DNA from 4 places in the Limnohabitans sp. 2KL-3 genome. Region 1 is predicted to be linked to each of the others. Evidence: predicted binding sites of a transcription regulator. Region 1 holds the regulator's gene; each other region holds the start of a gene.
The links. The regulator sigma-54, encoded in region 1, starts transcription at its own class of promoters, with help from an activator protein. The targets are predictions, from matches to a motif close to TGGCANGNAANCTGCTTT.

Region 1 (7,590 bases):
CCGGGCGTGCCCGCTGGGCTCTGGGTGCCGTCGCCAGGCACGCGCTTCAAGCTGCCTTTGATCATGTCAAAGCGAAACAGACGGCATTCGATGGGGCCGTTCCACATGGGCACGCGGCGCGATTCTTTCAAGCGCATTTTGCTGGGCAGCTTCAGGTCGGGCGTGAGCATCCAGGCGCTCCAACCGCTGTAGTTTTTCTTCCAGTGGCTGGCCAGTTGGGCAAAGAAGTCGCCTCCGTCGTCGGTCTGAGCAGTCTCGCGGTGGTGGCTTGGGGCGGCTGCTCTGGAGCTTGCCAGCGCACCAGGCTGGAAGTTCTCGCGCCCGCGCCCGGCCACACCCGCTGCGGCAATGCGTTCGCCATAGGGCGGGTTGAGCAGCATGACGCCGGGCGTCTCGCTGGGGGGCATGCGTTGCAGCGCATCACCACCTCGGAACTCGATCACGCCGGACACGCCAGCACGCTCGGCATTGCGCTCCGAAAAGTCGACCATGCGGAAGGCCACATCGCTTCCAAAGACGGGCGCGGTGGGTTCGTGTTCCAGGTCACGGGCTTCTTCGATCAGGCCTTGCCAGACGTGGTTCTGGAAGGGCAGCAATTTCTCGAAGCCAAAGCGGCGTTGCAAACCTGGGGCGATGCCGCAGGCGATTTGCGCCGCTTCGATCGGGATGGTGCCGCTGCCGCAGCAGGGGTCGTACAGGGGCACGGTGGCGTCCCAGCCGCTGGCCGCGATCATGGCGGCGGCCAGGGTTTCTTTCAAAGGCGCATCGCCCTTGTCGGTGCGCCAGCCGCGCTTGAACAGCGGCTCGCCCGAGGTGTCGATGTAGAGCGTGGCCGTTTCGGGGGTCAGGTGCGCGTAGATGCGCACGTCGGGCCAGCTGGTGTCGACGCTGGGACGCTCGCCGCGCTTGGCGCGAAAGCGGTCGGCTACCGCGTCTTTGATTTTGAGCGCCGCAAAGTTCAGGCTGGTCAGTGGGCTGTGCTGCGCCGTGATGTCGATCTTGAAGGTTTGCTTGGGCGTGAACCAGATTTCCCAAGCCACTTCGCTGGCTGCGCGGTACAGGTCGTTTTCGTTGCGGTAATCGGTGACCGACAGCTGCACCAGCACGCGCTGGGTCAGGCGGCTGTGCAGGTTGATGCGCAGGGCGTCGCGCCACGAGGCGCGGGCCATCACGCCGCCGCGCCCGGTCATCAGGTCGTGGCCCGTGAGGCCGGTGATGGCGTGGACCTCGTCGGCCAAAAAGCCCTCAACGCCAGCGGCGCAGGGCATGAACAGGTTCAATGAATTCACGGGGAAAGTCTTCTCAAAGGGTTTTGCGCAGGTTGGCGGGCGCGATCTTCAGGGCTTCGCGGTACTTGGCCACCGTGCGACGTGCGCAGTCGATGCCTTGCTCTTTCAGCATCTCGGAAATTTGGTTGTCCGACAGGGGTTTGGCGGGTTTTTCAGCCGCAACAAACTGCTTGATGAGCGCCCGCACGGCGGTGCTCGACGCGGCGCTGCCGCTGTCGGTGCCCAGGCCCGAGCCAAAGAAATACTTCAACTCAAACGTGCCTTGCGGCGTGGACATGTATTTGGCCGTGGTCACACGGCTGATGGTGGACTCGTGCATGCCCAGCTCGTCGGCAATTTCGCGCAGCACCAGTGGGCGCATGGCCAGAGCGCCGTGCGTCAAAAAGTTCTTTTGTCGCTCGACGATGGCGGTGGACACGCGCAAGATGGTGTCAAAGCGCTGCTGGATGTTCTTGATGAACCAGCGGGCTTCTTGCAGACGTTGCTGCAAGCCCGCGTGGCTGTCGCCCTTGCCGCCGCGCAGGGCGTTGGCATAGATGTCGTGTACACGCAGCTTGGGCATCACGTCGGGGTTGAGCTGGATTCGAAATTTGGGTGTGCCGGTTTTGCTGGTGTTGACCACCAGCACATCGGGAATGATGATGTTGCGCTCGGCCTGCACAAAGGGCCGGCCCGGTTTGGGTTCAAGCCGGGCAATGAAGGGAATGGCGGCTTTGACCACGGCTTCGCTCAAGCCACAGGCCAGCGCCAAACGCTTGTAGTCGCGCTTGGCCAGCATGTCCAGCGGCTGGGCGCAGATGGCCAGTGCCGCTTGGGCCACTTCGTCGTCGGGGGAGTCCTGCAGACAGGCTTTGACCTGGATGCGCAGGCATTCGGCCAAGTCGCGTGCACCCACGCCCACGGGTTCGAGCGATTGCAGCAAGCCCAGCGCCACCGTGAATCGGTGCACCAGCTCGTCGATTTGTTCAAGGTCGTCAGTGCCGGCCAGGCTGGCGGCCAGTTCGGGCAGGGTGTCGGTCAGGTAGCCATCGTCGTTGAGCGACTCGATCAAAAAGCGCAGCGCAGCGCGGTCAATCTCGGACAAGCGCAACGACAAGGCCTGGCGGTGCAAAAAGTCGGTCAGAGAGCCGCTGCTGCCGGCCAGGTCGATGGCGTCGGCGGTTTCTTCGCCGTTGTTTTGGCGTGGGGTGGCGTCGCCGCCCCATTCGCTGTCGTCGGGGCGCATGTCCACGCTGCCGTCGCCGTCCCAGCTTTCGGCCACATCGGTCACGGCTTCGTCACGGGCTTCGTTGGCGTTGTCCTCGCTGCTGCTGGCGCTGCTGGCGCTTTCGCTCACGCGGTCGCCCAAACTGACGTGGGTGTCGGCCTGGTCCAGACCAAAGGCTTCGGCAGGCGCTTCTTCCTCGGTGCGTTCAAGAAACGGGTTCTCGTCCAGCATCTGGTCCACCTCTTGCGACAGCTCCAGCGTGGACAGTTGCAGCAGGCGGATCGATTGTTGCAGCTGGGGCGTGAGCGCCAAGTGCTGGGACATGCGCAGCGACAGGCCGGGCTTCATGGCTGTGCTTTCGTGTCAAGGCGTTGGGATGGGTGCATCACATGCGGAAGTGTTCGCCCAGGTACACCCGGCGCACATCGGCATTGGCCACGATTTCCTCGGGTGTGCCTTCGGCCAGCACGCGGCCTTCACTGATGATGAACGCGTGATCGCAAATGCCCAGGGTCTCGCGCACATTGTGGTCGGTGATGAGCACGCCAATGCCGCGTTGCTTGAGGAAGGCGATGATGCGCTGGATCTCGATCACGGCGATCGGGTCGATGCCGGCAAAAGGCTCATCCAGCAAAATAAAGCGCGGGTCGGTGGCCAAGGCGCGGGCAATTTCGACGCGGCGGCGCTCGCCGCCCGACAGCGCCACCGAGGGGGAGTCGCGCAGGTGGTCCACCCGCAAATCGGCCAGCAGTTCGCTCAGGCGTTTTTCGATTTCGGCATGGGCCAAAGGGCGGCCTTGGCCATCGGTTTGCAGCTCAAGAATGGCCCGCACGTTGTCGGCCACGGACAGTTTTCTAAAAATCGAGGCTTCTTGTGGCAAATAAGACAAGCCCATGCGTGAGCGCTTGTGAATCGGCATGCGCGTGACGTCTTGCCCATCGATCAGAATTTGCCCCCCGTCGGCGCTGACCAAGCCCACGATCATGTAAAACGAAGTGGTTTTGCCTGCGCCATTGGGGCCCAGCAAACCGACCACTTCACCTTTGTCGACTTGCACCGACACGTCGTGCACCACTTTGCGACTGCCGTAAGCTTTTTTGAGGTGCCGGGCTTCCAGGCGGCTGGTGAACGGGGCCTGGCTCATGGTTTGGATGGCGTGGCAAGGCCAGGGCTGTTGCGCAAAACGGGACGCGGTGCGGTCTGGGCTGGAGCGGCCGCAGGGGCCGATGGGTTTTGACGAGGCGTCAAGGTGGCCCGCACACGCTGGTCCCGGGCGTTCGGGCTGTCTTGTGTCCGGCCATCCACCTGAATCACTTCGGTGGTGTTGTTGAACACAATGGTTTGCCCCTGAATTTGGTCTGCCACCACGGTGCCACGAAGCATGCGCACTTCGGCGCGTTTGACCAGGGTGACCACATCGGCTTGGTTGTCATAGGTGAGGGTTTCGGCCTCGCCTTCGGTGAATTCCTCCAGACCTTCGCGTTTTTGACGAAAGAACACCCGTTCATTGGGGGCCGCCCACAAGCGGGCCACTTGTTTGCCTTGGCTGTCTTGCTGAACTTCCATGCGGTCGGCCCGCAACACCAGGGTGCCTTTGGTGGCGACCACTTGGCCGTTGAATTGCGTCAGTTGTTTGTTGTCGTCGTGCCGCATGCTGTCGGCTTCAATGTGCATGGGCTTGTCGCGGTCAGCTTTCTCAGCCCATGCAGGCAGGCTCAACCCGCCCAGGCCCATGAGCATGGCGCTCAAGACGACGGTCAAAAAAGGGGTGTGGAATGTGGAGGGCATGAATCTTGCTGGACAATCGTTCGATTGTAGGCCCAAGCCTTGACGATCGGCTGCCAGCACGCCCGTGGCCCAAGAAAAACCCGGGATGGATGCTGTGCGAGCACCCATCCTCAGGCTGGGGGCGGCCTCAGCGTGCCGTGCGGGTTTGGGCGATGAGGGATTCGGCCACCTTCAGGGCGCGGTCCATGCTGCCAGCCAAGGTGCCATCAACGTAATAGCGACCCGCTACGCCCAAAGAGGGCACGCCTTCGATTTTGAAGTCGTTTTGCAGTTGCACCGCCCGTTTGCATTTGGTCGCCACGCCAAATGATTTGTAAATTTCATTGAACTTGGCTTTGTCGATGCCTTGCTTTTCAATCCAGGACAGCACCGCCGCGTCGGTGTTCAGCATGAGTTTTTCGCCGTGGATGGCGGTGAACACGCGCACATGCATTTTTTCAACCAAATCCATGGCCTCGAGCGTGAAGTAAAGGCGTTGTTGCGGGGCGAAGTCTTCGCGAAAGGCCACTGGAATGCGACGCACGGCCACGTCTTTGGGGGCATTTTTTGCCCATTGCGCAAATTGGGGCTCAAAAGCGTTGCAGTGAGGGCAGCTGTACCAGAAGAATTCAAGCACTTCAATTTTGCCGGCACCCGCATCGGTGGCCAATGGCTTGTCGAGCGTGATGTAGTCCTTGCCCGATTTGAAAGCTTGCTGCGCCCAGGCAGGCAAGCTGCCCAAGAACGCGGCTGTGGACAGCAAGGCGGTGGAAAAAAAGCGACGTTTCATCAAGGCTCCTTGGGTTTCAGCGACCCTTTGGGCGCTGGTGTTCATGTCATGTCAACGCTGCAATCGCACAAGCGTGTTGTCAATGCCGTTGGCATCCATTTTGGCCCGTGCGCGTTCTGCAGCATTTTTGTCTTCAAAAGGCCCCATCCGGACGCGGTAAACGATGCGTCCGCCTTGATCGCGCTCAGACACTTTGGCATCCATGCCCAACATGGCGAGTTTGGCTTTTTGCGCATCGGCGTCGGCACTGGTGCGGTAGGCCCCGGCCTGGACCAAGTAGTCAAAAGGTTCATTGGCACTGGCTTTGGTGACGGGGGTGCTCAAGGTGGTTTTGGCTTTGGCCAGATCACCCAGGGGGTCGGCAGTCACGGCGGCAGGGCGGGGCTCGGCTTTGGGCGTGTCTGCGGGAGCTTTGTCGGCAGGTTTTTCGGCCAGCTTGTCTTTGGGCTGGTCGTCCACCACAGGTGCTTTGGTTTCAGGCAGGGGCGCAATCTCTTCGGCGGCTTTGGGCTGCAACACGCTGTTGGGGTTCCAGTCCTTGTTTTTGCGCGTTTCCTGCACGTCCTGGTCGCTGGTGCGTGGTTGGTTTTTGTTGGAAAACGGTGTGGGCACCTTGGTCACGTAAATGGCCACAGCCATGGCCACGGACAAGCCCAGGACCAATCCGATGATGAAACCCAGAAAAGTACCGCCGCGTTGAGATTGAGCAATCATGGCAAATCCATTCACATTTTTTGGGGGGCAGACACGCCCAAAACCTTCAAACCATTGCGCAGCACCTGAGCGGTGGCCGCCACCAGTGCCAGACGTGCTTTTTTAACCGCTTCGTCGTCGACCAAAATGCGCTCGGCGTCGTAGTAGCTGTGGTACTGCGAGGCCAGGTCGCGCAAATAGAAGGTCACGTCGTGCGGCGCGAAGTCGTTGGCGGCCGAGGTCAACATCTCGGGGTACTTGGCCAGGGCCAGCATCAGCGCGTGGGCTTGCGGGCTTTGCAGGGCCGAAAGGTCGGCGTGCGTCAGGCTGGCGGTGTCACCACCGTCTTTTTCTTTCCAGGCTGCCAGCACCGAGCAGATGCGGGCGTGGGCGTATTGCACGTAGTACACCGGGTTGTCGTTGTTTTGCGCCAGCGCCAGGTCGATGTCGAAGATGTATTCGGTGTCGGGCTTGCGCGAGAGCAAAAAGAACCGCACCGCGTCTTTGCTGGTCCACTCGATCAGGTCGCGCAGGGTGACGTAGCTGCCCGCACGCTTGGAGATCTTGACCTCTTCACCGCCGCGCATCACGCGCACCATGGTGTGCAGCACGTAGTCGGGATAGCCCTCGGGAATGCCCACGTTGGCCGCTTGCAAGCCCGCACGCACGCGGGCAATGGTGCCGTGGTGGTCGGTGCCCTGGATGTTCACCACGCGCGAAAAGCCTCGCTCCCATTTGGCGATGTGGTACGCCACATCGGGCACAAAGTAGGTGTAGGTGCCGTCGCCCTTGCGCATGACGCGGTCTTTGTCGTCGCCGTAATCGGTCGATTTGAGCCACAGGGCACCGTCTTGTTCGTAGGTTTTGCCTGCGTCCTTGAGTTTTTGCACGGCGGCGTCGACCTTGCCGCTGGTGTACAGGCTCGACTCCAGGTAGTAGTTGTCAAAGCGCACGTCAAATGCCTTCAAGTCCAGGTCTTGTTCGCGGCGCAAATAGGCCACGGCGAACTCGCGCATGCCGTCCAGGTCGTTCACATTGCCGCTGGCCGTGCAGCTGCGGTCGTCGGACTGCACGGTTTTGCCCGCTAGAAAGTCGTTGGCAATGTCCTGGATGTAGTCGCCGTTGTAGAAAGCCTTGCTTTCGGGGTTGTCGGGGTCGGTGGGCCAAGTGGCATCACCGGGTTTGACGCCCTGCGCCCGCATGTGCGTGCTCTTGGCCAGCGTGCCAATCTGCACGCCTGCGTCGTTGTAGTAGAACTCGCGGTAGACCTGCTGGCCTTGTGTGGCCAGCAAGTTGCAGATGGCGTCGCCCAGTGCGGCCTGGCGGCCGTGGCCCACATGCAGTGGGCCTGTGGGGTTGGCCGAAACGAATTCGACCAGCACCTTGCCCGCTTGTGCGGGCTGCTGACCAAAGCAGTCGGCCGCTTGCAAGACTTCGTGCACCACGGCTTGTTTGGCGGTGTCTTTGAGGCGGATGTTGATGAAGCCCGGCCCCGCCAGCTCGATGGCGTCCACCCAACGCTCAAAGGCGGGGGTGGTCAGCAAGGCGGCTCGCAGCGTTTCACCCAGTTGCCGGGGGTTTTGTTTGAGGGCCTTGGCCAGCTGCATGGCAGCGGTGCAGGCCAGGTCGCCGTGGGCGGCGACCTTGGGGGATTCAAAGGCCGCCCGTGCGCCTGCGCCGGGTTGGAGTTTGTCGAGCTCAGTGGCCAAGGCCGCGAGCAAATGTTGTTTGGCAGAAAGCATAGGGCGCGATTTTACGGGGATGGGGGCATGACTGGCTTTGAACAGGCCCTGTGCGTGTTTTGAGGGGCCGCAATTACAGTTGGTCACAACTGCTGTCGCCGG
Region 2 (7,590 bases), on a different contig from region 1:
GCAGTCAAAGCCTCGGTGCCCTGGGCCATGGTTTCGAGAATGCGTGCGGCCATTGGGATGAGTTCGCGTCCGGCAGGCGTGGGCTGAACCCCTCGCGCCAAACGGTCAAACAAGGCGACATCGAGCAGAGACTCCAAGTCGGCCAGTAATTGGCTCACAGCCGGTTGACTCAAACCAATGCTCTCAGCCGTCTTTTTGACGCTGTGCAGCTCACCCAGCATCACCAGTACTTGCAAGTGACGCAACTTCGCCTTCGCTTGCAGGCGGTTCATCAGCACTGTGGCCGTGATCAAGCTCATAGAAGGTATTTGAAATGCTTATAGGTGAAGCCAATTATTGATCATTGTCTGAATTGTGGCCGCCACAATCGGATTTTTCGAAGACACATTCCTGCCCAAATAAAAAGGAGACTGACATGCCGCACCCAACCACCTGGTCACGCCGCGCTTTGTGCGCCGCATTGGCCTTAACCCCCTTGGTCTGGCACATGCCATCCAGCGCCCAAGCCGCCTACCCGCAACGCCCGGTGACCTTGGTCGTGCCCAACGCTGCAGGGGGTGCCGCTGACAACTTGGCCCGCTCCTTTGCCGACGAACTGGGCAAACACTTGGGGCAATCGGTGGTGGTGGAAAACCTCGGTGGGGCCTCGGGCGCATTGGCAGCGCAGAAGGTCCTGCGGGCCCAAGCCGATGGTTACACCCTGCTTTTTGGGACCACCAGTGACATGGTGGTCACCCCCATCGCCCTCAAAACCGCCGGTTACAGCGCCAAGGACTTCAGTCCGATCGCCAAAGTCGGCAGCACCCCCATGACGCTGGTGGCACGCAACAATCTGGGAGCCACCACGGCGGCGCAAATGCTGGCCCTGGCCAAACAAAAAAGCCAGGGCTTGAGTGTGGGCGTCACGGGCAATGCATCGCTTCAGGCATTTGCCACCGTGGCCATGGAGAGGGCCGCCAAAATTGATCTGTTGGCTGTACCTTACAAAGGGGGTGCGCCCATTTTGAATGACTTACTGGCCGGTCAGATCGACTTGGCCGTTGTGGCCTTACCCGGTGTTCTGCACCATGTGAAGGCAGGCAAATTGACATGGCTTGGCGTGTTGTCTGACAAACGAGTACCCCAAGCCAGCGATTTGCCCACCTTGGGCGAAACACCCGGGTTTGAAGGCGTGGTGACCGAGATTTGGGCCGGTATTGCAGGGCCATCCGGTTTGCCGCCCGCTGTGGTGAACCGCCTGAGCCAGGCGGTCAAAGCCGTCCTGACGGATGCGGCCTACGTTGAACGCCGTGCCAAGTCCGGTGACACCTCGGTCCCGTTTGCGCCACCGGCCGAGTTCGGGCGCTTTTTGCTGGCCGAAGATGCCCGCTACCGGGAACTGGCCACAGGCATGAAGCTGGAGTAAGTTACCCATGCAGGATATTGAACAAGAAACCCCGCAGCGAACCGTTTTGTCCAACGGGCTGGAGTTTCACCATGTCGAGGCGGGGTCTGGGCCACCCTTGGTGTTTTTGCATGGGGTCTTGGGCGACTGGCGAACCTGGGCACCCCAATGGTCCGCATTCACGTCGCAATTTCGCTGCATTGCCTACAGCCGCCGCTACAACTGGCCCAACCGAAACAACCAAGCTCAGCCTGACCATTCGGCCCTGGTCGAGGCCGACGACCTCCTGCAATTGCTCGATGCCTGGGGCATTCCATCGGCGGTGCTGGTGGGTTCGTCCTACGGGGCCTTCACCGCCTTGGCGCTGGCCCATCGGCACCCTTCCCGCGTGCGGGCCATGGTCTTGTTGGAGCCGCCCATGCTGCGCTGGGCCGAGCGCAGCGAAGCCGGTCGCATGGCCCTGGCCACATTCGAGCGCGAAGTGCGAGAGCCCGCCCGACAAGCCTTCCTGTCGGGTGACACCGAGCGCGGCGCACTGCTGCTGACGGGCGGCATCGTGGGTGCCCAGACCATGCGTCAATTGCCCCATGCTGCCATCGATCGGCGTTTGCAAAACGCAGCGTCCATCCGCATGCTGACACTCTCCAGCGACGAATTTCCCATGATCACGCCCGATGACATTCGGGCCATCCGCACACCCACTCTGTTGCTGGCGGGTGATCAGACCCCGGCCATTCACGAGGCCGTCTACAACAACCTTTGCCGTGTGATGACACAGGCACACACCGGACGCATCAGCAGCGCCGGACATGGTGCTGCTCGGGACAATCCGGCTGAATTCAACCAAAGAAGCTTGGCATTTTTGAACCAGCTTGGCGGCTTGCCAGTGGCTCAGACCAGCCACGCAGGAGCGTGACGTCCTTCCTCAATCGGATAGCGCATGGCATCGGGTCAACTCAAGTGCCAGCTCAAAACAGCGCTGGGCAGCCTCACCCATGCCCGCCTCATCTACCGGGAAAAAACCGGGAATGTCGTATTTGTCGTAGTGCGCATAGGAAGAAAAGGCCATGGCCCAATCTACAAACTGCCGGTCGGTGATGGGGCCTCGCCCTAGCAGTTCTACGTTGTGGTGCCGCTCATCGCGTTGGAGGCTTTTCCACAAAGCATCGATCGAGCCAGAGGGGCCTTCGATGCACTGAACAAAAATTTCCTCGGTGTAGAGCAAATGCCCCGTGATGCCCAAGCTCAGGTTGCGCTTGCGGCACTGCACCAGCAAATTGAACAAATGCAAGCTGCCCAATTTGTGGGTGGCTTTTGAGCGATAAACCAAGCGTTCCAACATAGGGGCTCCAAGACCAACCGGGTATTTTTGTCGACGGTCTTGATGCCTGCCTTACAAAACGCTGGCTCTTACACATTTGCATACCAAGGGCGAATACGACTCAGGCCAAATCGCGTATCACCTGCGGCTCGATGGCGGCCCACTCTTCGTCGGTGAACAGGCGCGAGCGGGTGTGAAACGCTTTGCCGGTGTTGCCTTCCAGCGAAAAGGTGCCGCCCGAGCCTTCGATCACATCCAGGATCAACTGCGTGTGTTTCCAATACTCGTACTGCGATTTGCTGATATAAAACGGCACCCCACCCACATGGCCCAACAACACGTCGTAAGGCCCAATCGTCAGGTCGGTGGGCAAATAACAATTGGCAGCGCTGTTGTCGCAGCAGCCGCCGCTTTGGTGAAACATCAGTTCGCCGTATTGGGCTTTGAGTTCATCGATCAAGGCCAGCGCTTCGGGCGTGACCACCACACGTTCAACCATGTTCATCTCCTGACATGCCAAGACAAAAAGGGGCGGATTGCTCCGCCCCTGTGAGGATGACCGATTCAATCGATCAGAAGAAACCCAGTTTGCTCTCGCTGTAGCTGACCAAGAGGTTCTTGGTTTGCTGGTAGTGGTCGAGCATGACCTTGTGGGTTTCGCGGCCGATGCCGGACTCTTTGTAGCCACCAAACGCAGCGTGTGCGGGGTAAGCGTGGTAGCAGTTGGTCCACACACGACCGGCCTTGATGGCGCGACCCATGCGGTAGGCCACGTTGCCGTTGCGGCTCCACACGCCAGCGCCCAAACCATACAAAGTGTCGTTGGCGATTTCCAGGGCTTCGGCTTCGTCCTTGAAGGTGGTCACGGCCAACACGGGGCCAAAGATCTCTTCTTGGAAGATGCGCATTTTGTTGTGGCCTTTGAACAAGGTGGGCTGCACGTAGTAGCCGCCTTCGAGGTCACCACCCAAATGGGCTTGTTCACCGCCGGCCAAGACTTCAGCGCCTTCTTGCTTGCCCAAGTCCAGGTAAGACAAGATTTTGGTCAGCTGCTCTTTGGACGCTTGTGCGCCCATCATGCTGTCGGTGTCGAGTGGGTTTTGGTGTTTGATGGCGGCCACGCGCTTCAAGACACGCTCCATGAACTTGTCGTAGATGCTTTCTTGGATCAAGGCACGCGATGGGCAGGTGCAAACCTCACCTTGGTTGAACGCGAACAAGACCAAACCTTCGATGGCTTTGTCGAGGAAGCCGTCGTCTTTGTCCATGATGTCGGCAAAGAAAATGTTGGGCGACTTGCCGCCGAGTTCGAGCGTGGCGGGGATCAGGTTGTTGGCAGCGGCTTGGGCGATCACACGGCCTGTGGAGGTCGAACCTGTGAAGGCGATCTTGGCGATGCGCTTGCTGGTGGCCAGTGGCATGCCGGCTTCGCGGCCATAGCCGTTGACGATGTTGAGCACACCAGGGGGCAACAAGTCGGCGATCAGCTCAGCCATGATCATGATCGAGATGGGGGTGGACTCGGCGGGCTTCAAAACCACGCAGTTGCCCGCACCAATGGCAGGGGCCAGTTTCCAGGCCGCCATCAAGATGGGGAAGTTCCAAGGAATGATCTGACCGACCACGCCCAGGGGTTCCTGGAAGTGATAGGCCACGGTGTTCTCGTCGATGTTGGACAGCGCGCCTTCTTGCGCACGCAGGCAACCGGCGAAGTAACGGAAGTGGTCCACCGTCAGTGGAATGTCGGCGTTGAGCGTTTCGCGAATCGCTTTGCCGTTGTCCACGGTTTCGGCGTAGGCCAACATTTCCAGATTGGCTTCAATGCGGTCGGCGATTTTGAGCAGGATGTTGGCGCGGGTGGCGGCATCGGTCTTGCCCCAAGCGTCGGCGGCGGCGTGCGCGGCGTCCAGCGCCAGCTCGATGTCGGCGGCGTCAGAGCGTGCGGCCTGTGTGTACACCTTGCCGCTGATGGGCGTGATCACATCGAAGTATTGGCCTTTGACCGGCGCCACAAATTTGCCACCGATGAAGTTGTCGTAACGGGCTTTGTATTGAACTTTGGCGTCTGCGGTGCCGGGTGCTGCGTAAATCATGAGAGTTTCCTGAAAAGGTTAAACGTCTTGCTTGACGTGCCTTTCTTTTCGCAGCAACCGTGCCAACCCTGAAACATGCCCAAAACCTGTCTTTTTGCGCCAACGTGAAGCAACTTCTGAACTGAGCGTTCACGGCCCATGCGCCCGCTTGTGACACTGCGTCAATGTGGCACGGCAAATGATTTCATAGGTGAACGTCACAAAAAAATCTCTCAACTCAATGGGGTCGAAGTTGGCCAAAAAAAAGCCCCTGAAAAGGGGCTTTTAAGTAGGTAGTGACGTCGTTGACTCAGAACCTGCGCTGAGCCTCCAAGCCCAACAACAACTTGCGACCTGGACCTGGCTCGAAAAAGCGTTTGTTGCCATCGTTGACGATCACCGAACCCGCATGTTTTTGATCGGTGATGTTGTCCACTCGGACAAACTCGCGCAGTGTCCAGTCCCCGTGTTCTTGCTTGAACTGCACGCCCAAGTTGAACAAAGTGTGGGAGGCTGCCGCATCGTCGTTCAGGTCATTGACCATGACCCGCCCTGCATGGCGCGCCTCCAGCGTCACACGACTGCCAGCCCAGCCAGTGTCCCAAGCGGTCTGCACAAAAAGCTGATGTTTGGGCAGGCCTGGAATCAGGTTACCTGCGGGCACTTGCACGGGTTGGTTCACATTGGGGCACAGAGTCACCACGCATGTCGTGAAGCTGTCTTTGTAGTTGGCCCGCATCCAGGTGTAGGCCGATGTCAACGTCACAGGGCCCGTGCGCCATTCACCGGCCAGCTCCAAGCCTTGGCGCAAGGTGCGTCCAGCATTTTGGAACGTGGTTCGTCCGCCAGTGTTGTTTTGAACCACGATCTCGTCGTCGGTGCGGATGTCAAATGCGGTCGCACTCCAGCGCAACTTGTCGGCGCGACCGCGCAAGCCCAGCTCGGCGCTGGTGCTGCGGGCAGCGTTGAGTTCGGTGTTGAAGCCCGAGACGCCGCCACTGCGGTAGGCCACTTCGTTGAGCGTGGGAATCTCATAGCCCTTGCCGATGCTGGCGAAAGCTTGCACGGCGGGGCTCCACTGCCAGCGCGCACCCACCACCGGCAAAGTGGCTTTGAAGTCCTTGGTTCCACTGTCGTCTTTGTTGTTACCCACGATGTAAAGGTCGGTGGATTTGTAGTCCGTGCTTGTCTGGCGCACGCCCCCCATGAGCGTCAGGTTTTGCGTGCGCCATTCGGTTTGGACATAGGGATCGAGTGTCTGGGCGCGGTTGATCTCGTCACGACGGAGTTTGCCCTGCACACCCACAACATCACCCATAAAGTTTTCATAGCCTTTACGGCTGTCGCTTTGGTGGTCTGACGCGACACCCGCGCTGACGGACAAACGACCACCTTGCCAGTCTTGTTCATGACGCCAACGGGCGTTCCAGCCCCAATAGTCACGGTCCAAATCAATCACGGCCCCCGAACTGCCTGGTGCGGCCTGCGCCCCGGCCGTGATGGATTGAAACTGCACCACTTGGCGTTGACCGCCATAAGCCATCAGCTCCAGCTTGTGACCATGACCTAACGCTTGCTCGAAAGCCAAGCCCAATTGGGTTTGCGAGACTGTTTTTCGAGTGTTGTAATCCAGCGCGCCCGAATTGGTTTGATCCGGGTTGGCATCAAACGCTGCGCGATCCAAACCTTGCGGGTCCAGCGCAAAACTGCTGTGCCGGTTGAACACCAGCACGGTGCGCCCACCGTCGTGTGGGCGAGAGAGTTTCATATTCGCTGTACTGCGGTCGGCGGCGGACTGAGGACGTGTGCCATCGGTGGCAAAGCCACTCACGTCCAGCGCATACGACCATCCCGGGGCCTGCGCTGAGCCAGTCTGGCCTGTGACTTGGGTGGAGGCGCGCCACAAACCATCTGACCCTGCAACCACACCTGTCCGCCACTGCGACGGTTGTTGCCCGTCTTCGGTGTAGAGCAACAAGGCACCGCCCGAAGATGCGCCGTAGAGCGCTGCCATCGGGCCACGCACCACTTCGACACGGTCAGCGCTGCCCAAAGGAAAATTGGCCGCCTGGCCCGAGCCATCCGGCGCACTGGCCGGGATGCCGTCGACAAACAGACGCACGCCGCGCACTCCAAAGGTGGCGCGGGCACCGTAGCCGCGCACCGAGATTTGCAGGTCCTGAGCGTAGTTTTGCCGATTGCGGATCACCAAACCGGGCACACGACCCAAACTTTCAGACAGATTGACTTGCGCTTGACCGTCGCGCAGCTCATCGCCTTCAACCATATCGACCGAACCTGCCCCACGCCACAAACCGCCAGCGCTTCGCTCTGCGGTCACGACCATCGGCGACAAAGCCCCAGCATCCGCCAGCGCGGCAGATGGAGGGACCGATTGCGCTTGCGCGCCAGCAGCGCACAACATTGCAATGGCCCATGCCACGGGGGCCAGTTGGAGAGAAGAAGCCCGCTGCGCAGATCGGGGGGATGGATAGTTCATGTGTACTGCATTCATGATCGTATGGTGTTCAGTGGGGTTGACGCTCAATGTCACCATTGCGCGGTCTCGAAATGGTGTGTTCCAAACTGGGTGACCTGGGCCACCATGGCTTTTGTCCTCTTTTGTGACAGACAAGACTTGCCGAAATTGAATGCATGAAATATGCCCGCTTGCCCTTGAGACTCAACGGGGTTGTCCGACTTCGATCGGAATTGAGGCGTACCAAGCGGCCAGATTCTCAATTTCTTTGTCGGTCAACGGCTTGGCCATGACCGCCATGACCTCATTGGCACGTTTGCCACTGCGGTATTGC
Region 3 (7,590 bases), on a different contig from region 1:
AGCTGCATGCGCTGCAGCACCCCCGATTCAATTTGTTGCCAGTCGGCTTGGTCCAGCATCAGCGGAAACAGGTCCAGAGACCAGGGCCGCTGGGGTTGGTCGGCTGCGGCGTACACGTTGTAGGTGATGCCGTTGTCGCGCACTTGCCTTTGCAAGTTGAGCATGCGTGTATTCAGATCGTGGGTGTCGGCCACTGCGTGGGGGCCATCTGCTGCCCCCTTGGGGGGCAGGGTGGCCATGTCCTGCTGCGCTGCAAAGCTGAGCCAGGCGCTGCTTAGCGTGGCTTGCGGCTTGGGGGGTTCATCGCGTCCGTTCAACGAGCTGTCGCCAGCTTCCGTCAAGGCCCCGCGCATTTCATCCCAGTGCCCTGCGGGCGCGCATTCTTGCTGCAGACCCAGCCACTGGTTGGCGTGGGGTGGCAAGGCAGGGTGGTTGGCGTGAGAGAACTCGTTCATCGGATGCATTGTCGCTTGCAAACTCCGCCATGCAGGCGTGAGTTCCAAGCGTCATTACCCAGCGTGTGTTTCACACCCTTCGCAAATCCAGGGTGTAGGGGAACTCTGCACTGGCGTGCAGCGAAGCGTTGGGCACCAGCGTGGGCAGGTGCTTCATGGTTCCGGGCGTGTGTCCCATGCGGAAGAAGCGGGCCATGCGGCGGCTTTCGGCTTCATAGGCGTTGACCGGGAAGGTGTCGTAACTGCGCCCGCCGGGGTGCACCACATGGTATTGGCAGCCACCCAACGAGCGCTTCATCCAGGTGTCCACCAAGTCCACCGTCAGCGGGGCGTGCATGCCGATGCTGGGGTGCAATGAGGAAGGGGGATTCCACGCTTTGTAGCGCACGCTGGCGACGTACTCGCCGACCACGCCTGTGGCTTGCAGGGGCAAAGGTTTGCCGTTGACGGTGAGGGTGTGGCGCGCGGGGTTCATGCCGCTGACATGCACCTCGATGCGTTCGAGCGATGAATCCACATAGCGGGCCGTTCCGCCCGCGCTGCTTTCTTCGCCCATGACGTGCCAGGGCTCCAGCGCATTGCGCAGGGTGACGACCGTGCCGTCCACCTGGATTTGGCCCACCAAGGGGAAGCGAAATTCAAAATGCGGTGCAAACCAGGTGGGGTCGAAGTGAAAACCAGCGTCGCCCAATTCGGTCAGCACGTCGTCAAAGTCTTTGTGGATCCAGTGCGGCAGCATGAAGCGGTCGTGCAGCTCAGTGCCCCAGCGGCTCACGGGGGCCAAATACGGTTTGTCCCAGAAGCGGGCCACCAGCGCTCTGAGCAGCAATTGCTGAACAATGCTCATGCGGGCGTGGGGCGGCATTTCGAAGGCACGCAATTCCAACAGGCCCAAGCGCCCGGTGCTGCTGTCGGGCGAGTACATCTTGTCGATGCAAAACTCGCTGCGGTGGGTGTTGCCGGTCACGTCCACCAAGATGTTGCGCAGGGTGCGGTCCACCACCCAGGGGGCCATGTCGGTGCCGTATTTTTTTCGGTTGCGCGTGATCACGCGCAGCGCAATCTCCAGCTCATAGACCTGGTCGTTTCGCGCTTCGTCCACACGCGGGGCTTGGCTGGTGGGGCCGATGAACATGCCGCTGAACAAATAGCTCAGGCTCGGGTGGTTGTGCCAGTAAAGGATCAGGCTGGCCAGCAGTTCGGGGCGGCGCAAGAACGGGCTGTCGTCAGGCGTGGCGCCTCCCATCACCATGTGGTTGCCCCCGCCCGTGCCGGTATGGCGGCCATCGGTCATGAATTTTTCGGCCGACAGGCGGGTTTCAAAGGCGGCTTGGTACAAGAACTCGGTGTGCTCGACCAGTTCGGTCCAGTTGTGCGCCGGGTGGATGTTGACTTCGATCACGCCGGGGTCGGGCGTGACCTGCAGCAGTTTCAGGCGCGGGTCGCGCGGGGGCGGGTAGCCTTCCAGGACGATTTTCATGCCCAGCTTCAGCGCCGTGGCTTCCACCGCGCTGACCAGGGCCAGGTAGTCTTCCAGACGCGCCAGAGGCGGCATGAAGACGTACAGCACGCCGGATTTTTCGCCTTTGGCCAGGGCATCGGCCTCGACTTTGGGGCCGTTGGCACGGTTGGGGTCGCGCACTTCTACGCACAGGGCGGTGCGCACCACCGAGGGGTCAGACTTGAATTTTTCAGGCGCGGTGCGGACCGTTGGGGCGGTGTGGTTGCGCGATTGCAAGCTCAGGGGGGTGCTGGTGGGCAGTGGCGTTCTGGGGGCAAAGGGGTCTTGCTCGATCATGTGCCAGCGCTCGGTCGGCGCGGCCCAAGGCAGCGAGTCCAGCGGCAAGCGCCAGCCCATGGGGGAGTCGCCGGGCATCAAATACAGGCGCTCTTCGCGGACAAACCAGTTGCCGGTTTGCCATGGCGAAACACTGCCTGCGGGCAGCGGGGCGCCTTCGGGCACCTCCACGGGCTGCAGCGGCAGCACATAGCCCACGGCCTGGTCCAACCCTTGGCTGAAAATGCGGCGCAGGCGGTTGCGCTCCATTTCGTCGTCCAGCCGCGCATCAAACGGGTCCACGTTCACCGGCAAACGGCGCTCGCGCCACAGGTAGTACCAGGTGTCTTCGTAGCCGGGCAGCACGGTGTCGTCCGGCAAACCCAGGTGTGACGTGAGGGCCTGCATGAAGCGCTGGGCATCGGCGCTGGTGTAGGCGCTGGGTTCGCGTTCATCGGCAAAGACCGCAGGATCTTGCCAGCAGGGCGTGCCGTCGGCCCGCCAGTAAATGCTCAGCGCCCAGCGCGGCAGTTGTTCGCCCGGGTACCACTTGCCCTGGCCAAAGTGCAAAAAACCGCCTTGGCCGTATTGCTGGCGCAGTTTGTGCACCAACTCGGTGGCCAGTCCCCGTTTGGTGGGGCCCAAGGCGTCGGTGTTCCACTCTGCCGCATCGCGGTCCTGCGTGGCCACAAAAGTGGGCTCGCCGCCCATGGTCAGGCGCACGTCTTGGGCCACCAATTGCGCGTCCACTTGCTCACCCAAGTGCAGCACGGCGTCCCATTGTTCTTCGGTGTAGGGCTTGGTCACGCGGGGGGACTCGTGGATGCGGGTGACGCTCATGTCATGGTGAAACGTCACCTCGGCCTTGTCCATCAGGCCCTCGATGGGCGCGGCGGCCGAGGGTTGTGGTGTGCAGGCCAGTGGAATGTGGCCTTCACCGGCCAGCAGACCCGAAGTGGGGTCCAGCCCCACCCAGCCTGCACCGGGCAAATACACCTCGCACCAGGCGTGCAGGTCGGTGAAATCGACTTCGGTGCCGCTGGGGCCATCGAGCGATTTCACATCCGGTGCCAGTTGGATCAAATAGCCCGAGACAAAACGGGCCGCGATGTTCATGTGACGGAACAGCTGCACCAAGAGCCAGGCCGAGTCCCGGCAAGACCCGCTTTTGAGCGTGAGTGTTTCTTCGGCCGTCTGCACCCCTGGCTCCATGCGGATGGTGTAGCGAATGTCCTGGTGCAGACGCTGGTTGATTTGCACTAAAAAGTCGATGGTGCGCTGGCGCTTGCGGTCCATGCTGGCCAGGTATTTCTTGAACAAGGGCGTTTTGTGTTCCTTGACCAAGTAGGACTGCAGCTCTTCTCGCACGGTGTCCGTGTATTTGAACGGCACTTTTTCGGCTGTGGGTTCCAGAAAAAAGTCGAAGGGGTTGAACACGGCCATTTCGGTGACCACATCCACCGTGACTTTGAACGAGGTGGTTTTTTGGGGGAAAACCAGACGGGCCTGGTAATTGGCAAAGGCGTCTTGTTGCCAGTTGATGAAGTGCTCCTCGGGCTCGACTTTGAGGCTGTAGCTCAGGATGCGGCTGCGGCTGTGCGGGGCAGGACGCAATCGGATGACTTGCGGGCCGAGCTGCACGGGGCGGTCGTAGGTGTAGTGGGTGACGTGGTGCAGGGCAACGTGTATCGACATATTTCTAAAGGCGCAACAGGGGCTGCACGCATGACAAATGCAGCTTGGGCGGTTACAACAAGCAAGACACGCGCCAGGATGGGCTTTTGTCTGCCCCTGCAGACCCGGGCAGACGCCATTCCAATACAAGAGCGCCACAAGCCAAGCACAAACACCAGCCAAATCAGGGAGGCTGCCATGAAGCGTGACGGTAAGACGGAGCAGATGAGCGAGCAGGGCAGGGGGTGCCATGGGCCAGAACGGCCCAGCCATGCACCCCCTCAAAACGCCCGGCACCCAGGGCAAGCCAGCACTGAGCCCAGACGCTCAGCAGCGGCATGTGCGGAGTGGGCGTCATGACATCGATGGGCTGGGCCCGCAGTTTGGGGTGGGCCTTGGCCGCTTGGTGCATGGGGGTGGCATTGGCCTTGCAGCAAGCGGTCTTGTGGCCTTGGCAGGCTTATGCGGGGGGCTTGTGTGCCGTGATGGCTGGCGCTGTGGTGCTGCGGCGTAAGCTGGGCCATGAAAGAGCCGGGTGGGCTGTTCATCATGCGGCTTGGGCCTTGGTGTGGGCAGCGGCTGCTTTTGGCGTGACGGGCTTGCATGCTTGGACGCGGGTCAGCACCATCGATCCGATCCTCGAGGGGCAGGATCTGGATGTGGTGGGTGTGGTGCAGGCCATGCCGCAGCGCCAGGACTTGGGTTGGCGCTTTCGTTTTCGGATTGAACAAGCCTGGCAAGTGGACGGATCGGGGGCCACAGGTGCCAGCCATGCGCTGGTGGTGGATGCCCAAGTGCCGTCCCAGGTTTATCTGGGCTGGTACGGCCAAGAGGGCCTGCACGACAGTGGCTGGAACCTGTCGCCCCTGCCCGAGCCCGTCAAAGCGGGTGAGCGCTGGCGCTTTCGGGTGCGTTTGAAAGCGCCACACGGCCACCTCAACCCGCGAGGCTTTGACTACGAGCTGTGGCTGTGGGAACAAGGCATCCGCGCCACCGGTTATGTCCGAACCCGTGCCAAAGACCCCGCTCCCCGGCGCTTGGCCAGCACTTGGGCCCACCCGATCGAGGGCTGGCGTCAGGCGGTGCGCGATCGCTTGTTGACCCATCTGTCTCCCCCAGGCAGCGATGCCGAGGCCGCCAAGCGGGCAGGGGTGGTGGCTGCGCTGGTCACCGGTGATCAGGCGGCGATTGACCGCAGCGATTGGGATGTGTTTCGGGCCACGGGTGTCTCGCACCTGATGAGCATCTCGGGCTTGCATGTGACCATGTTTGCCTGGATCGCCTCTGGCTTGGTCGCGGGGTGCTGGCGCAAGTCGGCTCTGTGGGGGTTTTCAGGTCCTTTGCGCTGGCCTGCTGTGCATGTGGGGGCTGTGGTGGGTTTGGCCTTGGCGGCTTTTTACGCTTTGTTCAGTGGTTGGGGGGTGCCGGCCCAGCGCACATTGCTCATGCTGCTGGTGGTGGCGGGCCTCAACAGCTTGGCCCGGCAATGGTCGGGTGCACTGATTTGGTGGACGGCGGGGGCCGTGGTCTTGACGTTTGACCCTTGGGCTTTGTTGCAACCGGGTTTTTGGTTGAGTTTTGTGGCGGTGGGGGTGTTGATGGCTTCTGGACCCGATCAAAAAGGTCCTCCCCAGTCACCTGCACCGCAGGGCCTGAGCCCGGGCACCAAATCAGAGCATCCTGGAGTCACGCACCGTTTGAGTGCAAAAAAATTACCCATTTGGGGATTTTTTGTGCTCCAGCGTTTGGTGGCTTTGTGCCGCGAACAAGCCACGGTCACGCTGGCTTTGGCCCCACTGACCTTGCTTTTTTTTGGTCAGGTGTCGGTGGTGGGCTTGTTGGCCAATTTGCTGGCGATACCTTGGGTGACCCTGGTGGTCACGCCCTTGGCCATGCTGGGGGTCGTCTGGACCGAGGCCTGGGTCCTGGCCGCTTGGGCTTTGTTGCCCATGGCTCAGGTGTTGGCATGGTTGGCGTCGTGGCCCTTGGCCAGTGTCGCGGTGGCCCAGCCGCCATGGGGTTTGGCGCTGTTGGCTTTGCTGGGCGCAGCGGGACTCGTGCTCAAGTTGCCTTGGTCCTGGAAATTGTTGTGCTTGCCCTTGCTTTGGCCTGTGATGGGGTGGTCTCCACAACGCCCTGCCCACGGCGTGTTTGATCTTTTGGCGGCCGATGTCGGGCAAGGCAACGCGGTCTTGGTTCGCACGGCCACGCACAGTTTGTTGTATGACGCCGGGCCACGTTATTCCGCCGAGAGCGATGCGGGCCACCGGGTGCTGGTGCCTTTATTGGCCCAAATGGGTGAACAGCTCGATGCCCTGGTGCTCAGTCACCGGGACAGTGACCACACGGGGGGTGCTGCGGCCGTGCTCGCCATGCAAGCGCAGGCCAAGTTGTGGACTTCGCTGGAGGATGAACACCCCCTGCACGCGCTCAGGCCTGACTGGACACCTTGTCAAGCGGGGCAGTCTTGGGTTTGGGACGGTGTTCATTTTGAAGTGCTTCATCCCTTGGCGGCATCCCGGGTGGCCAAGGGCCCAAGCGTGTCCAAGATCCGCCCCAACGCCGTCAGCTGTGTGCTGCGCATTCAGGGTGCAGGGGGGTCTGCCTTGTTGGCCGGGGACATCGAGGCAGCCCAAGAGCTGGATTTGGTGCGCCAGGGTTTGAAGCCCGTGGACTGGTTGTTGGTGCCCCACCACGGCAGCAAGACATCGTCGAGCACCGCTTTTTTGCAAGCCCTGCAGCCCCAATGGGCCATGGTGCAAGCGGGTTATCGCAATCGATTTGGACACCCTGCACCCGAGGTGATGGTCCGTTACAAGGACTTGCAAATCCAATGGGTGGACAGTCCCCGTTGTGGTGCAGCCCGCTGGCGCAGCGACAGGCCGGAGCAACTGGTTTGCGAACGGGTCCAGTCACGCCGCTATTGGCACCACCTTCCCCCTTGATGAACAATCAAGTCTTTTTCCCCTCGACATGGAGGATCTCTGCCCGTGCCACGGGGGTGGGTATACATCTTGCTTTGAGGTCATCAGGAGTGAAGAGTCATGCGCCAATTCGATGAAATGTACAGCCGCTTGCCTGCAGCAGGCGATACCGCAGAAGTCAGAGACCATTACTTGGCCTATGCCCGATGGTTACAAGCGCAAGACCCCCAGACCATGGCTTCGCGACGCGAAGAAGCAGAGATGATTTTTCGCCGTGTGGGCATCACTTTTGCTGTTTATGGCGACAAAGACGAAGACGGATCGGGCACCGAGCGCTTGATCCCCTTTGACCTGATTCCCCGCGTCATTGCCGCCCAAGAGTGGAAAAGCATGGAAGCCGGGTTGGTGCAGCGCGTCACGGCCCTGAACCGCTTCATCCACGACGTCTACCACGACCAGGACATCTTGAGGGCCGGGGTGGTGCCGCGCGAGCAGATCGAGCGCAACGCCCAGTTCCGCCCCGAGATGGTCGGCGTGGACGTGCCGAACAACATCTATTCACACATCAGCGGCATCGACATCGTGCGTGCCCCCGACAGCGCAGGCCATGGCGAGTACTACGTGCTCGAAGACAACCTGCGCGTGCCCAGTGGCGTGAGCTACATGCTGGAAGACCGCAAGATGATGATGCGGCTGTTCCCCGAACTGTTCAGCCAGCACCGCGTGGCCCCGGTGGCGCATTACCCCGACTTGCTGCTGG
Region 4 (7,590 bases), on a different contig from region 1:
CACGCCCAGCGCCTGGTCTTTGGGTTCGTACAGGCTGCCTGCCCAAAATCGGCCTTGGGCGTCGCACTTGCCGTCGTTGAAGCGCAGCTTGGCTGTGTCGTAAGGCGCAGCGGCCAGCGGCTGCAAGTCACCACCCCACTGCCTCGCCAGATAAATGCCATCGCGCAGGGCCACGACCAGGCCGCCACCTGGGTCATCGCCTTGCACAGGGGCAATGCAGCCGGGTTCTTCGCCCATGGCCCAGTACTCGACCGCGCCACGGGTCTGCAGGCCATCGAGCTGGACGCGGGCGATGCGTCTGCCGGGGATGTCCACCCAATACAGGCGCTGCTCTTGCGGGTGCCAAAAGGGCGATTCGCCCAAGGCGTCGGGTTCGGGGGTGATGCGGGTCCAAGGGTTCATGCGGGGCATTGTGCCCTCAGCGGCCCTGTTTGCATGCCCTGAGGGCGTTAGGTAACCCGATCAATCGACTTGGCCCACGGTTTGCAGCTCGGCCGTGGTGCGGCGAAGGGTGGGCAGGCCCACGCCCGAGGCGTCAAAGCCGCCATCGACCGCGATGGATTGGCCGTTGATGTAACTGGCCTGGGGGCTGCACAAAAAGCCCACGGTGTTGGCCATCTCTTCGGTGCTGCCGTAGCGACCCAGCGGGATGGTGTCGTAGTAGTCGGCGCGGATGGCAGCGCTGTGCACCAGCTTGGCCATCTCGGTCTCGACCGGGCCGGGGCAGATCGCGTTGACGCGCACACCGTAATTGCCCAATTCGGCGGCGTACTGCTTGGTCAGGTGGATCAATGCAGCCTTGCTGGTGCCATAGGCCAAGCGCAAGGTGCTGGCGCGCAGACCCGAGATGGACGCGATGTTGACCACGGCCCCGCTGCGCTGGCTCGCCATGATGGTGCCAAACGCCTGCGTGCACAAAAACGCGCCATCCAGGTTGGTCGAGAGCACATGACGCCATTCATCAAAATGGGTGTCGAGTGCGGGCTTGAACACCGCCACGCCCGCGTTGTTGACCAGCGCGTCCACACGGCCAAAACGCGCCATGACTTGGTCGGCAGCGGCTTGGACTTGGTCTGGCTGCGACACATCGGTGTGCAGGCACAGCACGTCGCCTGACCTGCTCAGTTGCTTTTGCGTGGCGTCCAGCGTGGTGGAATCCACGTCGAGCAGCACGACCTGGTGTCCGTTGGCCAGAAACCACTGGCCAATGGCCAGACCTATGCCTCGGGCACCGCCCGTCACCACAGCCACTTTTCGATCTGCCCATGTCATGCGTCTACCTCTGTGCGTCAAAGCCAACACCATAGCAAAAAAGCCCGTGCACAGGGTGCAACGGGCTTGGGAAGATGGGAGGTGGCAAACCACCCTAAGCATTCAACTTGCCAGATCAGCCGTGGTAAGCCGACTCGCCGTGCGAGGAGATGTCCAGACCTTCGCGCTCTTCTTCTTCGGTGACGCGCAGACCAATGGTCAGGTCAACAATCTTGAAGGCGACAACCGAGACCACACCCGACCAGACAATGGTCAGCAGCACCGCTTTGGCCTGGATCCACACTTGTGAGGCGATGGAATAAGCATCAGGCGTGACCATGGTCAGTGTGACCCAGTCGCCCATGGCGCTGGGGCCACCCAAGGCGGGCGAATTGAACACACCGGTCAACAAGGCACCCACAATGCCGCCGACACCGTGCACACCGAACACGTCCAAGGAGTCGTCTGCACCCAGCATCTTCTTCAGACCATTCACGCCCCAAAGGCAAGCAAAACCTGCAATGAAGCCGATGATCAAAGCACCACCCAGACCCACGTTGCCCGCTGCTGGTGTGATGGCCACCAAACCGGCCACGGCACCCGAGGCGGCACCCAACATGGAGGCTTTGCCACGCATCAGCGCTTCACCCACACACCAGGCCAACACAGCACCGGCTGTCGCGATCAAGGTGTTGATGAAGGCCAGGGCAGCGAAGCCGTTGGCTTCCAGAGCAGAACCCGCGTTGAAACCGAACCAACCCACCCACAGCAAGGAGGCACCGACCATGGTCAATGTCAGGCTGTGAGGGGCCATGGATTCACGGCCATAACCCACGCGCTTGCCCACCATGAAGGCACCCACCAAGCCAGCCACAGCGGCGTTGATGTGCACCACGGTTCCGCCAGCGAAGTCCAAAGCGCCCCACTGCCACAGCAAACCGGCTTTGGAAGTCATCTCTTCGGCCACTTCTTTGGTCGTGTAGGCGTCAGGACCCATCCAGAACCAGACCATGTGCGCCACAGGCAGGTAGCTGAAAGTGAACCACAACACCATGAAGGCGAGCACAGCAGAGAACTTGATGCGCTCAGCGAATGCACCCACGATCAGGGCACAAGTGATGCCTGCGAACGTGGCCTGGAAGGCGGCGAACGAGATTTCAGGAATCACCACACCCTTGCTGAAGGTGGCGGCGTTGGCAAATGTGCCCGCGACGTTGTCCCAAATGCCCTTCATGAACAGGCGGTCAAAACCCCCAATGAAGGCATTGCCCTCGGTGAAGGCCAGGCTGTAACCGTAGATGAACCACAGCACGGTGATCATGGAGAAGGTGACCACCACCTGCATCAGCACCGACAGCATGTTTTTGCTGCGCACCAAGCCGCCATAGAACAGGGCCAAACCAGGAATGACCATCAAGATCACCAGGATCGTGGACAGCATCATCCAGCCCGTGTCGGCCTTGTTGGGCACGAGCACAGGCGCGGCTTCGGCTGCTGCGGGTGCAGCGGCAGCAGGCGCTGCAGGGGCAGGTGCCGCATCGGCCTTGGCATCAGCAGCAGGTGCCGTCACGGCGGCGGGGACGGTTGCGGGGGCGGTTTGTGCGGTGGCGACAGAAGCCGTACCGAACACACCGAAACCCAAACTCAGGCCCAAGGCCAAAGTAGCGAGTAACTTTTTCATTGTTTGACTCTCTTTCTTCTTGATCAGAGGGCTTCGCCGCCGGTTTCACCGGTGCGGATGCGAACCACTTGTTCGAGGTCGTACACAAAGATCTTGCCGTCACCGATCTTGCCGGTGCGGGCACCCGACTCGATGGCTTCGATCACACGATCGACGAGGTCGTTGGACACAGCGGCTTCGATCTTCACTTTGGGCAAAAAGTCGACCACGTATTCCGCGCCACGGTACAGCTCGGTGTGGCCCTTTTGACGACCAAAGCCCTTGACTTCGGTCACGGTGATGCCCTGCACGCCGATGCCCGACAGTGCTTCACGCACCTCGTCCAGCTTGAAGGGTTTGATGATGGCGGTCACCAGTTTCATGATGGCTCCTTGTTGGGTTGAACGGCGATCAGAAGGCGTATTTCAGGCCGACAACAACACCTGTCTTGCCTGTGAACTTGCCTGCGGGGGTGACGTACAAGGTTTTGTCAGCGTCGGTTGCCACCAAGGCGGCTGTGGCCGACAAGCCATTGCCCAAGTCTTTGCCCAATGTCAGCGAGTAATCGGTGTACGACCAATTGCTGCTGTTTTTGATGGACTGGTAGCCCACATGTGGCACCAAGCTCAAGCCGCTGCCCAAATCAAACGTGCCGCTCAGGTCCACGTAATAGCTGTTTTTGCTGTCGATGAAACTGAAGATGTTGGAGATGGCGTGCGAATACTTCAAGGTCACAGGACCCATGGTGCCCGCTGCATAAATCTCATTGGTGTTGGCGTTTGCAAAAGTTGGCACTTGAGCCAGTTTGTTACCCGAGTACTGATAGCGCAAGAAACCCACGTCATACGCCACATCGCCCACAGCCCCCTTGTAACCGGCATACAGGTCCAATTCCATGTTGGTGTCGCCACCCGCATCCTTGACCCACTTGATGCTCGAACCCCAAGCACCCACATAAAAACCGCTCTTGTCAGCGTAGTCGATGCCGCCTTGCACAGCAGGCTTGAGACGCGACTGAGAAATGCCACGGTAACGGTAATCGGTGGTCGCACCGACGTTGTAGGACAGGCTGCTCTCGGGAGCCGCTGTTTGGGCTTGGGTCAGACCGCTCACGCCGCCCAAAGCCAGGGCGATCAAAGTAGGAACAAGGATTTTTTTCATGAGGAACTCCAATAAAGTGAAGAAAAGACAAGCCATCTATGCACAGAGCGTGCCAACCCATGCGGCGTCGCTCATACCCGGGGATTTACCAGTGCATTTGCCCACAGTGCATGTTTGAATGGCATTTCAACAAGAAGCGCACGCACTGACGGCGTGCCAGAACACACACCATGCACCAGCATGGGGCAGGGAGGGAATATGAGTCTCAGTTTGGTGCATAGCCGCGCCTTGATCGGCCTGCAAGCGCCCGCCGTGACCGTGGAGGTGCACATGGCCAATGGCCTGCCCAGCTTCACACTGGTCGGTTTGGCGGACGTCGAGGTCAAAGAGGCACGCGAGCGCGTGCGCTCGGCCCTGCAAAACAGCGGCTTGGACTTTCCGCACAACCAACGCATCACGGTCAACCTGGCCCCGGCTGATTTGCCCAAAGACTCGGGGCGACTGGATTTGCCCATCGCTTTGGGCATCTTGGCGGCCAGCGGGCAAATCGATGCCACTAAACTGGCCGGTCACGAGTTTGCGGGCGAGTTGTCGCTGTCGGGTGAGTTGCGCCCGGTGCGTGGCGCCTTGGCGATGAGCCTGGTGCTGCGCCAGCAACAGGTGCGCACGCGGCTGGTGTTGCCCCCGGGCAGCGCCGAAGAAGCGGCTTTGGTGCCCGACACCGAAGTGTTCAGGGCCCGTCACCTGCTGGATGTGGTGCAACAGTTTTTGCCCCCCTCCAACGACACCCCGCCTGTGCCCAGCGAAGGATGGTCCCGCATGGCCGCCACCACACCCAGCGCCCCTCCTCGTTATGCCGACCTGGCCGATGTCAAAGGTCAAGCGGGCATCAAACGGGTGCTGGAGATCGCCGCCGCCGGAGGCCACTCACTGCTCATGGTGGGTCCGCCAGGCTCGGGCAAGTCCATGCTGGCACAGCGATTTGCGGGTTTGTTGCCACCCATGGCGATTGAAGACGCCTTGGAATCAGCGGCCATTGCCAGCTTGGCCGGGCGCTTTGACCTGAGCCGCTGGGCGCAGCGCCCCACCGCACAACCGCACCACTCGGCCAGTGCAGTGGCTTTGGTGGGGGGTGGCTCCCCACCCCGACCGGGGGAAATTTCGCTGGCGCACCACGGCGTGCTGTTTCTGGACGAGTTGCCCGAATTTCCCCGTGCGGCCCTGGAGGCCCTGCGCGAGCCCCTGGAAACCGGCACCATCACCATCGCCCGGGCTGCCCGGCGGGCAGAGTTTCCGGCGCGTTTTCAGTTGATTGCGGCCATGAACCCCTGCCCTTGCGGCTATTTGGGCAGCACCACGCGGGCCTGTCGCTGTTCGCCCGACCAGGTCAGCCGCTACCAGGGCAAGCTCAGCGGCCCCTTGCTCGACCGCATCGATTTGCACATCGAGGTGCCCAGCCTGCCCGCACAAGACCTGCTGAACGCGCCGCCCGGTGAAAGCACCGAGGCGATTGCTGCCCGCAGTCTGGCGGCACGCCAACGGGCCTTGGCCCGCCAAGGCTGCGCCAACGCCGACCTGCAAGGCCAAGCCATTGACGCCCAAGCCCAGCTGGACGAGCGAGCCACCGCTTTGCTGCAAAAAGCCGCCGCCAAACTGGGCTGGAGCGGACGCAGTGTGCACCGCAGCCTGAAAGTCGCCCGCACCATCGCCGACCTGGCGGGCAGCAGCACCATCGAGGCAGCGCATGTGGCCGAAGCGGTGCAATACCGGCGGGTGCTCAAAGAGCACTGATGATCCGGCCCTGTGATGTTTGAAGTCTGCGAGACTTTTCGCGACGGGGGCGTCGCTCCTACAAGGGAGATGCCTTGCAGTTTGTGGGAGCCCCGCCCTCGGGGCGATTGGGGGTGGTTTGCGAGGCTTTTCGCGACGGGGGCGTCGCTCCTACAAGGGAGATGCTCTGCAGTTTGTGGGAGCCCCGCCCTCGGGGCGATTGTGGGTGGTCTGCGAGGCTTTTCGCGACGGGGGCGTCGCTCCTACAAGGGAGATGCCTTGCAGTTTGTGGGAGCCCCGCCCTCGGGGCGATTGTGGGTGGTTTGCGGGGCTTTTCGCGACGGGGGCGTCGCTCCTACAAGGGGGATGCCCTGCAGTTTGTGGGAGCCCCGCCCTCGGGGCGATTGGGGGTGGTTTGCGAGGCTTTTCGCGACGGGGGCGTCGCTCCTACGAGGGAGATGCCTTGCAGTTTGTGGGAGCCCCGCCCTCGGGGCGATTGTGGGTGGTCTGCGAGGCTTTTCGCGACGGGGGCGTCGCTCCTACAAGGGGGATGCCCTGCAGTTTGTGGGAGCCTCGCCCTCGGGGCGATTGGGGGTGGTTTGCGAGGCTTTTCGCGACGGGGGCGTCGCTCCTACAAGGGCGATGCCTTGCAGTTTGTGGGAGCCCCGCCCTCGGGGCGATTGTGGGTGGTTTGCGAGGCTTTTCGCGACGGGGGCGTCGCTCCTACAAAAGAGCGTTGATGCCAACATCATCGGGTCGGATGCATCAAGAAAACCCATGACCAAGGTGCGTGGCAGTGACAACTGAAAACAAGTTCAGGTGTGCTCCGGTCAACGGCCCGTGCTGACCGGCGTTATGCAGGGACACACTTGCCAAAGGTTTTGCCATGAAAAGAAGTTTCCGCGTCTTCGTTTTGGGGCTTGTGCTTGCCAGCATGAGCAGTCTGGCCATGGCGGGGCCCCACCACGGGCAGCACCACAACCGTCATGGGGGTGGACGTCACGGTGCGGGCGACTGGATCGGGGCTTTGGTGGTCTTAGGCTTGGCGGGGGCGGTCATTCAGGCCACCACCAGCACACCGGTGCTGTCCGCACCACCGGTGACTTATGCCAACCCTGTCAACCCGTCTTTTCCACCTCCGGCTCCGACAGAAGCCCATTATTTTTGTGCTTCGGTCAGGCAGTTTTACCCCGACACCCGCTATTGTCCAGAAGGCTGGCAGTTGCTGACCCCTGCACGTTGAGCGCAGGGGCGGCCAGCCAGCTGGCCATCACACCAAAGACAAACCCCCGTCCATCATCAGGGTGTGTCCCGTGACCAATCCCGAAGCCGACGAGGCCAAAAACATCACCGCGTGAACGATGTCCTCTTCGGTGCCGGTGCGCTTGAGCGGAATGCTTTGCGTCTTGGTGCGCACGTAATCCGGGTTGGCAAACAAGTCCTGCGTCATGCCCGAGGGAATCGCCGTGGGGGCCACCGCGTTCACACGCACCAACGGTGCCCACTCGACGGCCAGCACCTTGGTCATGTGCGAGACGGCCGCTTTTTGAATGCCGTAGGGTGTGCCCTTGCCCGAGACCACCACCCCGTTGACACTGCCAATGTTCACAATCGCGCCGCCGCGTGTACGCATGGGCTCGCCAAAGACCTGGCAGCTGCGGTAAACGCCGTTCAGATTCACATCGGTCAGGGTCATCCAGGTCTCTTCGTCACAGCCCGCAAAGTCCGAGCGGATCTGCAAGCCGTGGGCATTGACCAGCACATCCAGACCCGCCGTTTGTGCCAGCTCGGCCTGCACCGCCAGCAGT

Region 2: adh (aldehyde dehydrogenase) is a predicted target of sigma-54. The motif match lies at 4,846-4,863, and genes of this name have one in related genera.
Region 3: AMM41_RS20220 (transglutaminase family protein) is a predicted target of sigma-54. The motif match lies at 3,986-4,003, and genes of this name have one in related genera.
Region 4: AMM41_RS01900 (TorF family putative porin) is a predicted target of sigma-54. The motif match lies at 4,110-4,127, and genes of this name have one in related genera.

The regions. Positions count from the first base shown of each region.
Region 1 covers NZ_CXON01000004.1:274,816-282,405, reverse strand. The annotation lists gene AMM41_RS08375 (THUMP domain-containing class I SAM-dependent RNA methyltransferase) at 1-1,289, opposite strand, end outside; gene AMM41_RS08370 (RNA polymerase factor sigma-54) at 1,303-2,844, opposite strand; gene lptB (LPS export ABC transporter ATP-binding protein) at 2,882-3,640, opposite strand; gene lptA (lipopolysaccharide transport periplasmic protein LptA) at 3,637-4,284, opposite strand; gene AMM41_RS08355 (thiol:disulfide interchange protein DsbA/DsbL) at 4,412-5,053, opposite strand; gene AMM41_RS08350 (SPOR domain-containing protein) at 5,105-5,767, opposite strand; gene argS (arginine--tRNA ligase) at 5,779-7,488, opposite strand.
Region 2 covers NZ_CXON01000001.1:191,517-199,106, forward strand. The annotation lists gene AMM41_RS00855 (LysR family transcriptional regulator) at 1-299, opposite strand, end outside; gene AMM41_RS00860 (Bug family tripartite tricarboxylate transporter substrate binding protein) at 416-1,405, shown strand; gene AMM41_RS00865 (alpha/beta fold hydrolase) at 1,413-2,300, shown strand; gene AMM41_RS00870 (BLUF domain-containing protein) at 2,310-2,726, opposite strand; gene AMM41_RS00875 (DUF779 domain-containing protein) at 2,827-3,204, opposite strand; gene adh (aldehyde dehydrogenase) at 3,278-4,798, opposite strand; gene AMM41_RS00885 (TonB-dependent receptor family protein) at 5,088-7,277, opposite strand; gene AMM41_RS00890 (c-type cytochrome) at 7,461-7,590, opposite strand, start outside.
Region 3 covers NZ_CXON01000028.1:14,060-21,649, forward strand. The annotation lists gene AMM41_RS20215 (circularly permuted type 2 ATP-grasp protein) at 1-455, opposite strand, end outside; gene AMM41_RS20220 (transglutaminase family protein) at 526-3,927, opposite strand; gene AMM41_RS20225 (DNA internalization-related competence protein ComEC/Rec2) at 4,263-6,851, shown strand; gene AMM41_RS20230 (circularly permuted type 2 ATP-grasp protein) at 6,951-7,590, shown strand, end outside.
Region 4 covers NZ_CXON01000001.1:386,866-394,455, forward strand. The annotation lists gene AMM41_RS01880 (SMP-30/gluconolactonase/LRE family protein) at 1-402, opposite strand, end outside; gene AMM41_RS01885 (SDR family NAD(P)-dependent oxidoreductase) at 463-1,272, opposite strand; gene AMM41_RS01890 (ammonium transporter) at 1,388-2,932, opposite strand; gene glnK (P-II family nitrogen regulator) at 2,956-3,294, opposite strand; gene AMM41_RS01900 (TorF family putative porin) at 3,323-4,072, opposite strand; gene AMM41_RS01905 (YifB family Mg chelatase-like AAA ATPase) at 4,271-5,803, shown strand; gene AMM41_RS01910 (hypothetical protein) at 6,669-7,025, shown strand; gene AMM41_RS01915 (SDR family NAD(P)-dependent oxidoreductase) at 7,053-7,590, opposite strand, start outside.